2 regions of the Comamonas sp. CMM02 genome follow, and region 1 is predicted to be linked to the other one. Evidence: riboswitches for the same ligand, from Rfam matches in the RefSeq annotation. Region 1 holds a riboswitch; the other holds the start of a gene.
The links. A riboswitch is a leader RNA that binds a small molecule or an ion and turns the genes downstream of it on or off. The one in region 1 is predicted to bind S-adenosylhomocysteine.
Positions count from the first base shown of each region.

Region 2: linked by a shared signal. The riboswitch ahead of metH (methionine synthase) and the one ahead of ahcY (adenosylhomocysteinase) in region 1 are both predicted to bind S-adenosylhomocysteine.

Region 1 is NZ_JACUZW010000001.1:218,756-224,577, reverse strand. Features, by position in the region: gene metF (methylenetetrahydrofolate reductase [NAD(P)H]) at 1-712, opposite strand, end outside; gene IB213_RS01025 (TlyA family RNA methyltransferase) at 824-1,987, opposite strand; gene ahcY (adenosylhomocysteinase) at 2,122-3,552, opposite strand; S-adenosyl-L-homocysteine riboswitch at 3,628-3,737, opposite strand; gene dtd (D-aminoacyl-tRNA deacylase) at 3,889-4,344, opposite strand; gene IB213_RS01010 (bifunctional diguanylate cyclase/phosphodiesterase) at 4,643-5,822, shown strand, end outside.
Region 2 is NZ_JACUZW010000004.1:271,843-277,664, forward strand. Features, by position in the region: gene IB213_RS14815 (MaoC family dehydratase N-terminal domain-containing protein) at 1-439, opposite strand, end outside; gene IB213_RS14820 (LysR family transcriptional regulator) at 599-1,501, shown strand; gene IB213_RS14825 (hypothetical protein) at 1,508-2,860, opposite strand; gene IB213_RS14830 (LysR family transcriptional regulator) at 2,973-3,878, opposite strand; gene IB213_RS14835 (PACE efflux transporter) at 3,954-4,418, shown strand; S-adenosyl-L-homocysteine riboswitch at 4,564-4,673, shown strand; gene metH (methionine synthase) at 4,711-5,822, shown strand, end outside.

The sequences.
Region 1 (5,822 bases):
CGAAGGCTCGGATAGAGGTTACGTCGTCCCCGTAGGCCTGCAGACGCAGGCGAATCCAGCGGGGAATCTCAGCGCCGGTCGCATCGGAAAAGCGCATGAGTTGAGAGGAATTAAGGATTGGCATGATACCCGGAACAACCGGAGCCGACACGCCAAGTGCTTGAATCCCTTCACAAAAACGGAAATATGCGTCCGCATTGTAGAAGTACTGGGTGATTCCTGCACTCGCGCCAGCCTGAATTTTTGTAGCAAAAGCTTTCAGATCTGTCTCTGGAGACTTGGCTTGCGGATGGGTCTCTGGGTAGGCGGCAACCTCGATATGAAACCAGTCGCCAAACTCTTTGCGGATGAAGGCCACCAGATCGCTGGCGTAGTGAAACTCGCCTCCCAGCCCATAGCCGCTGGGCAAGTCTCCACGCAAGGCCACAATGCGCCGAACACCCATGTCTTTGAGCTCTTGCAGCTCTGAACGCACCTTGTCGCTGGTAGCGCCAATGCACGAAAAGTGTGATGCAGCCTGCACCCCTTCTGCCTGAATATCGCGCACCATGCTGAAAGTGCCTGCCTGGGTGGAGCCACCCGCACCGTAGGTGACAGAGCAGAACTCGGGCTTGCGCGCATACAGCGCCTGGCGCACCTGCACATGTTTGGCAGCGCCTTCAGCCGTTTTGGTGGGGAAAAACTCAAAGCTGATGGGAAATGTATTTGCCACGTTCATCACTCCTGTCGCCTGCCCTCCCGGCAAGCTGCTGACTGTCTCTGTGCGGCAAAGGTGACAGACACGGCACCTTTGCCCACCTCTTAGCACCGCTTTTCGTGCGGCTTAAGCCTTTTTGCGCTTGGGACGCGCAGGCCCCGGTACGTTGTAGCCATCTTCTTCGTCATCAATGACATCGATGCGCTTGAGCTCACGCAGCACCGTGCGCGAAACACGCTTGGTGGCAGTTGCCGCAGGCATATCAGGCAACGGCTGGTCTAAATTTTTGATCTGGGCGCCCTGTACCGCATGCACAAAGAACTCGTGGTTGCCGTCGCCGCCTTCGATGGCAGACTCCATCCAGGCTTTCACCTCCAGACCCAGCTCGGCCAAGCACGTGCGCACGCGCGCTTCTACCTCTTTGAACAAGGCAGGATCACGCACAATGCCGCCCTTGCCAACCTGACCAGGCTGCAGCTCAAACTGAGGCTTGACCAGCATCAGCAAATGACCGTGGGGTTTGAGCATGCGCACCACAGCAGGCAGCACCAGCGTCAACGAGATGAAGGAGACATCACCGGTGACAAAGTCAAACTCGGGCGTAATGTTCACATCTGCGTACTCTGCCTTGCGGCGGCGCTCGGTAGGAACAGTGCCTTCAGCACGGGCTTTGGCCTTGGCGGCACGCTCAGCCTTGAAGGCTTCGATGTCCGAATCCTTGGCATCGCGGCTGTCGTCGTACTCTTCGTCAACCTGACCGCCATTGCGCATCCATGCATAAGGAGCCTGGGGCAAAGTCTCGTTGTCCTCTTCCTCTTCCCAGCGCTCAGAAATCACTTCTTCACAGGCATCTTCCAAAATGGCTGTGGTCATGAAACGGGCGTTCACCCCTTCCACGCAGATCACACGCACATCTTCACGCAAACGGTCATGCAGCTGGCCCTGACCCACGTCCACGCCAATCACCTGTGCGGCACCGCGCTGCAACAGACAGTCGGTAAAGCCGCCCGTGCTTTGGCCCACATCCAGGCAACGCAAGCCTTGCACTTTCAGGCCTGTGGCGTTCAACGCGCCTTCCAGCTTCAAACCACCGCGAGAGATGTATTTGACTTCCGCATCGTCGAGCAGCTTCAGCTCTGCACCTGCGGGGATGTCGTCACCATTCTTAGCAACTTTTTTCCATGGGGCCAACGGCGTCAGGCGCCATTCCACGCCCGAAGCGATCAGGCGCTGGGCCTGCGAACGGGTGGTGGCATGTCCGTGGTCCACCAAAAATACATCTGCGCGCATGGCGTAGTTTCCTTTTATTCACTCAAATTAGCCTTCAGCGCTGATCCAGACTGCGCAAGCCGCGCTCCATGTCTTCATATCAGCACCGAAGGTTGCAAAGCTGCAGCACGTGCTGCAGCTTTGCCCCGCCATGATTAATAGCGGTAGGTTTCAGGCTTGTAAGGGCCTTCCTTCTTCACACCGATATAAGCGGCTTGCGCATCGCTCAACTCGGTCAGCTGTGCGCCCACCTTCTTCAGGTGCAGGCGGGCTACCTTTTCGTCCAGCACCTTGGGCAGCACGTACACCTTGCCCACTTCGTAGGCTTCAGGGCGGGTGAACAGCTCGATCTGAGCGATGGTCTGGTTGGCAAACGAAGCACTCATCACAAAGCTGGGGTGGCCAGTGGCACAACCCAGGTTCACCAGGCGACCCTTGGCCAGCAAGATGATCTTCTTGCCGTCGGGAAACTTGATGTGGTCAACCTGGGGCTTGATTTCTTCCCACTCGTACTGTTCGATCGAGGCGACGTCGATTTCGTTGTCAAAGTGACCGATGTTGCAGACGATGGCTTCGTCCTTCATGGCCACCATGTGCTCGTGACGGATGATGTCCTTGTTGCCGGTGGTGGTCACGAAGATGTCGCACTTGTCGGCGGCATATTCCATGGTCACGACCTTGTAGCCTTCCATCGACGCTTGTAGGGCGTTGATGGGGTCAATCTCAGTCACCCACACTTGGGCGCGCAGAGCGGACAGGGCCTGCGCGCAACCCTTGCCCACGTCACCGTAGCCAGCCACCACAGCCACCTTGCCGGCGATCATGACGTCGGTGGCGCGCTTGATGCCGTCCACCAGCGATTCGCGGCAGCCGTACAGATTGTCGAACTTGGACTTGGTGACCGAATCGTTGACGTTGATGGCGCGGAACAGCAGCGTGCCCTTGGCCGACATTTCGTTCAGGCGGTGCACACCGGTGGTGGTTTCTTCGGTCACGCCGCGAATCTCAGCCGACTTGCGGGTGTACCAGGTGCTGTCCACTGCCAGCTTGGCCTTGATGGCCGCGAACATGATTTTTTCTTCTTCCGAGCCGGGGTTGGCCAGCACGGAGATATCTTTCTCGGCCTTTTGACCCAGGTGCAGCAGCACGGTGGCATCGCCGCCGTCGTCCAAAATCATGTTGGGGCCTTCGCCTTCAGTGCCCTTGGCACCGAATTCAAAGATGCTGTGGGTGTAATCCCAGTAATCTTTGAGCGACTCACCCTTAATCGCAAACACTGGCGTGCCAGTAGCGGCAATAGCAGCTGCTGCGTGGTCCTGGGTCGAGAAAATGTTGCACGAAGCCCAGCGCACAGTCGCGCCCAGGTCCTTCAGTGTCTCAATCAGCACGGCCGTTTGAATGGTCATGTGCAGCGAGCCAGTGATGCGTGCGCCCTTCAGGGGCTGAGCAGCAGCGAATTCTTCACGGATGGCCATCAGGCCGGGCATCTCGGTTTCAGCGATGCGAATTTCTTTACGACCCCAATCAGCCAGATTGATGTCGGTAATGGCCGAATCGGCAGGGTTAAAGCGAACAGCAGCGTTCATGGTTTTCTCCAACAATTGAATGAAAAACCACGTTCTGAGGAAGAAGAGGGATAAGCCATCTCACCGCACAGAAAGCGTGGGTGAGCGTCGTTTGCCTAGAGGCCAAGCCACTGCAGGTGGCCGCCGTCTTTCCGAGCCTCACGCCACCGCTCAATGGGGTGGACGCTGCAACGCTCCTCGGAAAGGAAAAGAGGTGGGAGATTGTAATCGAGCCTGCTGGCTGGCATGCGGTGTCAGCGTTTTATACGGGCAAGCCGCTCAAATACACGGCCTAAAACGCAGACAGCCGTAGCTGGGCTTGGTACGCCCCCCACAGCCATCACCCGCCTCAGCACGCTATGCCGCTGGTGCCATGCGCATAGGAATGGTCACCGGCCCGTCATTGACCAGGTGCACCTGCATATCAGCCCCAAAGGCCCCAGTCGCTACTGGCCCCACGTTGTGCAGCACTTTTGCTTGCTCTACCAGATAGTCATACAGGCGCTGTCCCTCTTGCGGATTGGCCGCCCTGGTAAAGCTGGGCCGGTTGCCACCGGTCGTATCTGCCGCCAGCGTGAACTGGCTGACGATCAGCAGCCCCCCTTGCACGTCCTGCACGCTGCGGTTCATCTTGCCGGCGTCATCCATAAAGATGCGCAGCTTCATTAGCTTGGCAAGCAGCTTGTCAGCCTCTTTTTCGCTGTCGCCTTGTTCGGCGCACACCAGCACCAGCAGACCATGGCCAATCTGACCAACGGTGCGCCCTTCGATGTCGACACGTGCTTCGCGCACGCGCTGCAATACAGTGATCATGATTTAAATAAATTGATAGCTATCGATGCTTTCCACGCAAGCATCTTGAATACAAATAGGGGTAATCTCCATCAAGGGAGAGCGCTAACAGCTCCTATTCTTGCAGCACACGGAGCTGTTGGTCTGCCGCACCAGACATGCACTCGATTTTCTGCTCTTGCCGTAACGCAAAACAGGCACACATCGCCTCGGTTATACCCACAGCCATGTCCGAACTCTTTCATCCACCACCGTCTAGCACTGCTGCGCGCCTGCGTGGCCTGCTCAAACTCACTCGCTCCACGCCACAGGTGTCTGAATGATTCATGTGCTTCCCCGTGCGCCCAGTGAAATATCGCTAGACATTCTGCACGCCGTAGCCATTGCCACAGGTGCACCCATGGCCTATCTGCAATGGCCTGGCGGGCGCTGCCTGTGGGCCACGGCGACGTACGCCAAATTGCTGAACATGCCCTCCCAAGAATTGGTGGGCAAAGAGCCGCAAAACTACCTCTCTCCCTGCGAATGGAACGACTGGAAATGCGAACTGGAACGTCTGGCGCTTACACACGTGCATGGAGCCAGCCTGCAAACGCAGCTGCCATTTAGCAGCAATCAACGCATCCAAAGCCAGCTGGTGGCACATGCCAATGCAGAGGGTGTCTTCGCCATCGTGGTGACCCCTTTGCAAGACCTGTCACTGGTGGACGCGCGGCAGATGGTGCAGCAAAGCGATACGCGCATGCGTCGCTATGCCCAGGCCACCAGTGAAGCCCTCATTTTCTTTCGCCACGGACTCATTTTTGATGCCAACCCTGCAGCGGTCACGCTCACGGGTTACCCACTGAGCCAGTTGCTGGATCGCCCCGTTTTGCACTTGCTGCCCCATGTGCTGCGCGCCAACGCGCAGGTATTGATTGATCAGGGCACCACCCATGCCCAAGACACGCGCTTGCTGCACCACAGCGGGCAGGAGCTGGATGTGGCGGTATCCGTCACCCTGCTTCCGGAAGATGGCTGTGATTCAGGACATTTCGGGCTGGTAGTGCTGCGCGACATTACAGAGCGCAAGCGGGTAGAGGCCGACCGCCACTTTCTGGCCTACCACGACCCGCTCACCCGCCTGCCCAATCGCAAGGGCTTGATGCTGCAACTGCGCCAGATACTGTGCCACGCAGAACAGTGCCAGCAGCATGTTGCCGTGCTGTATGTGGATTTGTCCCGGTTCAAAGACGTCAACGACTCACTGGGACACGATGCAGGCGACAAACTACTGATAGAAACGGCCCGCCGTTTACGCAGCAAAGTACACCCGGACGATTGCGTGGCACGCCTGGGGGCCGATGAGTTTGTGGTGGTACTGGCCTCCCCACTTACAGCCTGTCAGCCTGACTGCATCTTGCGTGAAATCCGCTTCGTGCTCAACAAGCCCTATGCCTTGCACAACACGATGGCCAACCTGCCTGCGTGCATCGGCATCAGCCTCTACCCGGAAGATG
Region 2 (5,822 bases), on a different contig from region 1:
CATTGCCAAAGCGGTGTTCAACCTGCACGAACAGCAACTCCCCCGAGCGACCTGTTTTGTGCTGCACAGACTGGATGGTGGAAACGCGCTCAGCGTCTTGGCCCACTTGGAGCGGGTTGCCCGGCTCCCAGCGCATACGCCCCCCAGCCCACATGCGACGGGGCAGAGGCACCGGCGGCAGAAAACCGCCGCGTTGGGGGTGGCCATCAGCCCCCAGCTCGCTTTGGCGGGCATGGGGCAGAAAGTACAGCCAGTGCCACAGCGGTGGCACGGTGCTGCCGGGCACCACGGGCGCATCATCACGGTCAAGCGTGGCCGACAAAGCGCGCAAAGGCGCAGGGGTGATCAGGTCGCTTGATATGTCGCTGCGGCCTTGCCAAGTTTGCAGGTGTGCCAGCTGGGTGGCATCAATCAGAGGAGATGGGGTCGTCTTGCTCATGGTCAATGTGGTGCTTTGTGAGGGTGGCGCCAGCCATTGCTGACACGCTGTTGCAATGCATCTTGGGCGTGGCCAATGCTTTCTACAATCACAGTTTTTGCAAGCAAGCCTTCAGTTTTTCAAAAGGCTTGGCGTTATCCGTACTAACCCGGACACCCTATGAAACTCGAATTAAAAGACTGTGTGCTGTTTGTGCAAGTGGCCAAAACAGGCAGTTTGACTAAGGCGGCCGCGCAGTGTTTCTTGTCACTGGCAGCGACCAGTGCGCGCATCAAGGCCATGGAGGAAGAAGCGGGTATGCCTTTGCTGATTCGAGAGGCTCGGGGTGTGCGACTGACGCCGCCGGGGGAGGCTTTTCTCTTCCACGCCCGTGCCATGCTGCAGCAGGCGCAGCAGCTTGAGGCTGACTTGCAGGAGTACGGGGCAGGCCTGCGCGGCCACGTGCGTGTGTTTGCCAACACAACGGCAGTGACTGATTTTTTGCCCGACATTCTGGCGGCCTACCTGATGGCGCACCCCCACATCAGTGTGGACTTGCAGGAGCGCCCGAATGCCGACATTGCTGCAGACATCCGCGAAGGCCGGGCGGATCTGGGCATCATTGCGGGCGAGGTGGACATGCATGGCCTGACCAGCGTGCACTTCAGCACCGATCGGCTGGTGCTGGTGACGCCCGATGAGGCCCGCTGGCAAGGGGTCGAGGCGCTGGGCTTTGCGGATGTGCTGCATGAGCACTTTGTGGGCATGCATCGCAGCAGTACCTTGCAAACTTTTCTGGGCACGATGGGCCAGCAGCTGGGTCACACCCTCAAGCTGCGCATTCAATTGGCCAGTTTTGATGCGATGTGCCGCATGGTGGCTGCTGGCGTGGGCATTGCTGTGGTGCCTGAAAGTGCCGCTCTGCGTAGCAGTACCCGGCCGCATTTGCGACAGATTGCGTTAAGAGACAACTGGGCCGTGCGCCCGCGTTACATGCTGCTGCGCGAAGGCAGCAGTGTGGCCAGCCATGTGCAAGACCTGATGCACGCCGTGCAGCAATACCACGCCAGCAGTGATGCGTAAGAGGCCTTAGAGCGTGCGCCGCTGCGCCCGGTCGATTGACCACAGGTAGTTCATCTCTGCACAAAAAGGCTGCGCGCAAATGGCCCGGCCTTGGTACTGACAGCCAGCGCGGTTGCAGAAGTTGGCCTGTTCATTGGCGTTGCGGGGCTGTTTTTTGTTGTGGCCTTCGGCCTCGGCCTGCGCCATGAGCAGCCACGGATCAGTGCTGCGCCCTTGAATCATGGCTTGCAGATCCTGCGGCAGCATGTGAGCGGGCATGTAAACCGAAGCCATCTGCGCGCTCTGTGCGGCCTGCGCCAGCGGTTGAAATTCCAGCTGCAAAATGGCACTGGTACGCATGGCTTGCGCCGCAACAGCCGCCGCAGAGCCGGGCAAGAGCTGCGGCTGCATCACCAGCCCCATGCTGCCGCTGCTCAACTGCTGCACGCTGCCCGCAAAAGGCAGTGCCAGCAGGCCACCCAAGCTGAAACCACCGGGTGTGCCGGACAGCAGGCCGGGGATGGTGGACAAGCCTGCTGCTGCCGGGCTGGCACCAGCGGGCAGGGCGGTGCCCAGTGCTGCTTGTGCCTGTGCCCAGGCCACTGGTACGCGCAAGGTCAGGGTAAAGCTGCGTTCGCCATCGGCCGCTTGCACAGAGCCTTGCTGCACCAGCCAGTTCTGCAGCTGGGGCAGGCGAATGTCCGTTTTGTCCGTGGCAGCTGCCTGCGCGGCTTGGGCTGTTGTGGCAGCCAGGGCAGGGGACAAGTTACCCGCAGTGGCGGCTTGCCCGGCCAGTTGCAGCACAGCGTTGGTCAGTGCCGTAGGCCATGCCTGCAGGCTGACCAATTGCTGCGGCAGTGGCTGGCTGGCAGTGGCTTGCTGGAGCAAGGTCGTCACAAAAGCCTGTAGCTGTGGGCTGACACCAGCAGCTGGCCAGTTGGCCGGCAAGGTGGCACTGCCTGACTGGATGTGGTTAACCAAGTTGGCCACAAGCTGGTTGAAAGCGTCCATTTTGACGGCCTGCTGCGCCTGGGGCGACAGGTTCACACTGCTGGACAGTGCCGCCTGCGTGGCCGCCACAATCTGTGCCACCTGCGCCGCGCTGGCTATGCCGCTGGCAGGTGCTACTGGGGCGGTGGGCGCAGCGGGTGCTGCTGCATTGGCTGCTGGTGTTGAACTGGGCGCTGGTGTGCTGGCCTGCCCGCTGCTGGCAGTACTGGTGTTGCTGGGCGGCGCAGACGCATTCCCCTGTGTGGCTGCCTGGGCGCTGGCCGCAAAGTTGGGCCCGCCTGCACTGGCGTTGCCAGTCGCGCCTTCTGTGTGGCTGGGCGCTGCTGGCGGGATGGGCAGGGCAGACGTTGGGGGGATGGCGGAAGTCACGCGCTGACTGTAGTGCAAAACCGTGCGCAGGCCCAAGTGTGGGGGCAGTGCTTTTGATAGCTTCTAGCGCTTGCTGTACCGGCGCTAGAAGTCATTTCGGTTTGCAACTGCCTCAAGTCTTGGCAGGTGGCAATTGCAGCTGCTGCACAAACAACGCAGCCGCCAGCCCCAGAGGGCGCTCTTTGGACCATACCCAATCGACAAACAGTCGTGTGCCGTTGCTCAGGTTGGACAGCGGAATCTGCACCAGCTCGCAGCTGTGAATGTGGGGCTCTACAAAACTGTGCGGCAGCCAGCCCCAGCACAGGCCTGCGGCAATCAGGGAGCGTGCTGCGCCGTGGCTGTCGGCACGCCACAGGTGGTGCGAGAACACAAAGCGTGTATCAGTTAGGGAGGGGTCGCGGCTGGCCACCAGAATTTGCCGGCTGGCGGCCAGTTGCGCCATGTCGATGTGCGCACCGCCTTGTGCCTGCAACTGTGTCCACAGAGGGTGGCGGGTAGACATCACTGCTACCAAGGTTTCGGCGCCTTGTTCCTGAAAGTCTTCGCGTGCATCGAAAGAGGGGCGCTCAAATACCAGCGCGAGCTGCGCACGGCCTGCATGCAGCAATTCCAGCGCGTCGGCCTGCGGGGCGACCAGCACCTCGACCACCAGCGCCGGGAACTGCTCCACCACAGGCTGCAAATGCTCGGCCCACGCGGTGGCCAGCAACTCGGGGGCAATTGCCAGCGTCAATCGTTTTTCCAGCCCGGCATGCAAGGCTAGTGCTTGCTGGTTGAGCTGCTGCAGTTGCTGGGCCAGCAGGCGGGCTTGCGGCTCCAGGGCCCGCGCAGCGGCAGTGGGTTGTGGCTCGCGCCCGGTGCGGTCAAACAGTTGCAGGCCCAGTTCGGCTTCCAGATGGCCCATGGCCATGCTTATCGCTGAAGGCACGCGGCCCAGCTTGCGCGCAGCGGCAGAGAACGAGCCCGTATCGAGTACGGCCAGAAACAGCGGGACTTGCTCGGGTGGAAAGGACATGGCGCGCAACTTATCAGAAAAACTGAAAGAACCTAACTTTTATCATCCATTTTCTATACATAAACTGGCGGGCTTATGTCAGTTCATACACCCAAGGCTACAGGCCTGCAGGGCGCCAAGCGCCGCGTTGTTTTTGTTGGTCTTTACGAGCTCATTGCCATTCTTTGTGCCAGCCTGCTGTTCATGGCGATTGGTCAGGACGCCAGCGCTTCTGGCGGCATGGCGGTGGCTGCATCCACCATCGCCATTGCCTGGAACATCACGTTCAACTGGCTGTTTGAGAAATGGGAGCTGCGCCAAACCAAGAAGGGGCGTTCACTGCTGCGCCGCATTGCGCATGCCGTGGGTTTTGAAGGTGGTATTGCCGCCATGCTGATTCCGTTGATGGCCTGGTGGTTCAGCATTTCGTTGTGGGAAGCCACGGTCATGGAAGCCGGTCTGCTGGTTTTCTTCATGCTCTACACCTTTGTTTTCAACTGGAGTTTTGACCGTATCTTTGGTCTGCCCGCCTCGGCGCAGTTGTTGCCGCAGCACGCGTAATTCATTTTTGATAGCTGCTGGTGCTTATTAGGTAAGCGCTAAACGTCTATTTGGCCTGGACTTTCAAGCCAGCTCCGCTGCCGTGCACTGGCATAGCGCTTGCCGGGTGCACCAGCACGGCTGTACGCCGTAAAATCAGTGGTTTCGCCCCAAGGAGCGCTGCAGCAGCGCGTGTGCCACTTTGGTACCGCTGTCAGGCTTGGGCCGACGGCTGCCGTACGCGCAGCCGCTCGCATGCAACTGCGTTCACCTGTCTTCCGTTTGGTTTTGATTGTTCACACAGGTGAGTGCGATGACTGCTGCCGCTGCCCCCCATACGATTCCCCCCATGCGCCTGTCGGGCCTGGAGCCCGTCTTCATTGGTGAGGACACCCTGTTTGTCAACGTGGGTGAACGCACCAACGTCACAGGCTCCAAAGCCTTTGCCCGTCTGATTCTGAACGAACAGTACGAAGAAGCGCTGGCCGTGGCCCGCCAGCAGGTGGAAAACGGCGCGCAGATTATTGACGTGAACATGGACGAGGCCATGCTGGACAGCAAGGCCGCCATGGTGCGCTTCCTGAATCTGATTGCCTCGGAACCCGATATTGCGCGCGTGCCCATCATGGTGGACAGCTCTAAATGGGAGGTGATTGAGGCCGGTCTGCGCTGCATTCAGGGCAAGGGCATTGTCAATTCGATCTCGATGAAAGAGGGCGTTGACGAGTTCAAGAAACACGCAAAATTAGTCAAGCGCTACGGCGCTGCTGCCGTGGTGATGGCGTTTGACGAAAAAGGGCAGGCCGACACTTACGAGCGCAAGATCGAAATCTGCGAGCGTGCCTACCGCATCCTTGTGGATGAAGTCGGGTTTGCGCCTGAAGACATCATTTTTGACCCCAACATCTTTGCCGTGGCCACGGGCATTGAAGAGCACAGCAACTACGGCGTCGATTTCATCGAAGCCGTGCGCTGGATCAAACAGAATCTGCCCGGAGCCAAGGTCTCGGGCGGCGTGTCCAACGTGTCATTTTCGTTTCGGGGCAATGACCCCGTGCGCGAAGCGATCCATACCGTGTTTCTGTACCACGCCATTCAGGCGGGCATGGACATGGGCATTGTCAACGCCGGCATGGTGGGCGTGTACGACGACCTGGAAGCGAACCTGCGTGAGCGCGTGGAAGACGTGGTGCTCAACCGCCGCCCAGATGCTGCCGAGCGCCTGCTCGAGATTGCCGACAGCGCCAAGAGCGGTGCCAAGGACGAAAGCAAAAAGCTGGAGTGGCGCGGCACGCCCGAGCATCCCAAGACCTTTGGCGAGCGCCTGTCGCACGCGCTGGTACATGGCATTACCGACTTCATCACCCAGGACACCGAAGAGGCCTATCAGGCCTTGGTGGTGCAGGGCGGTGGCCGCCCGCTGCA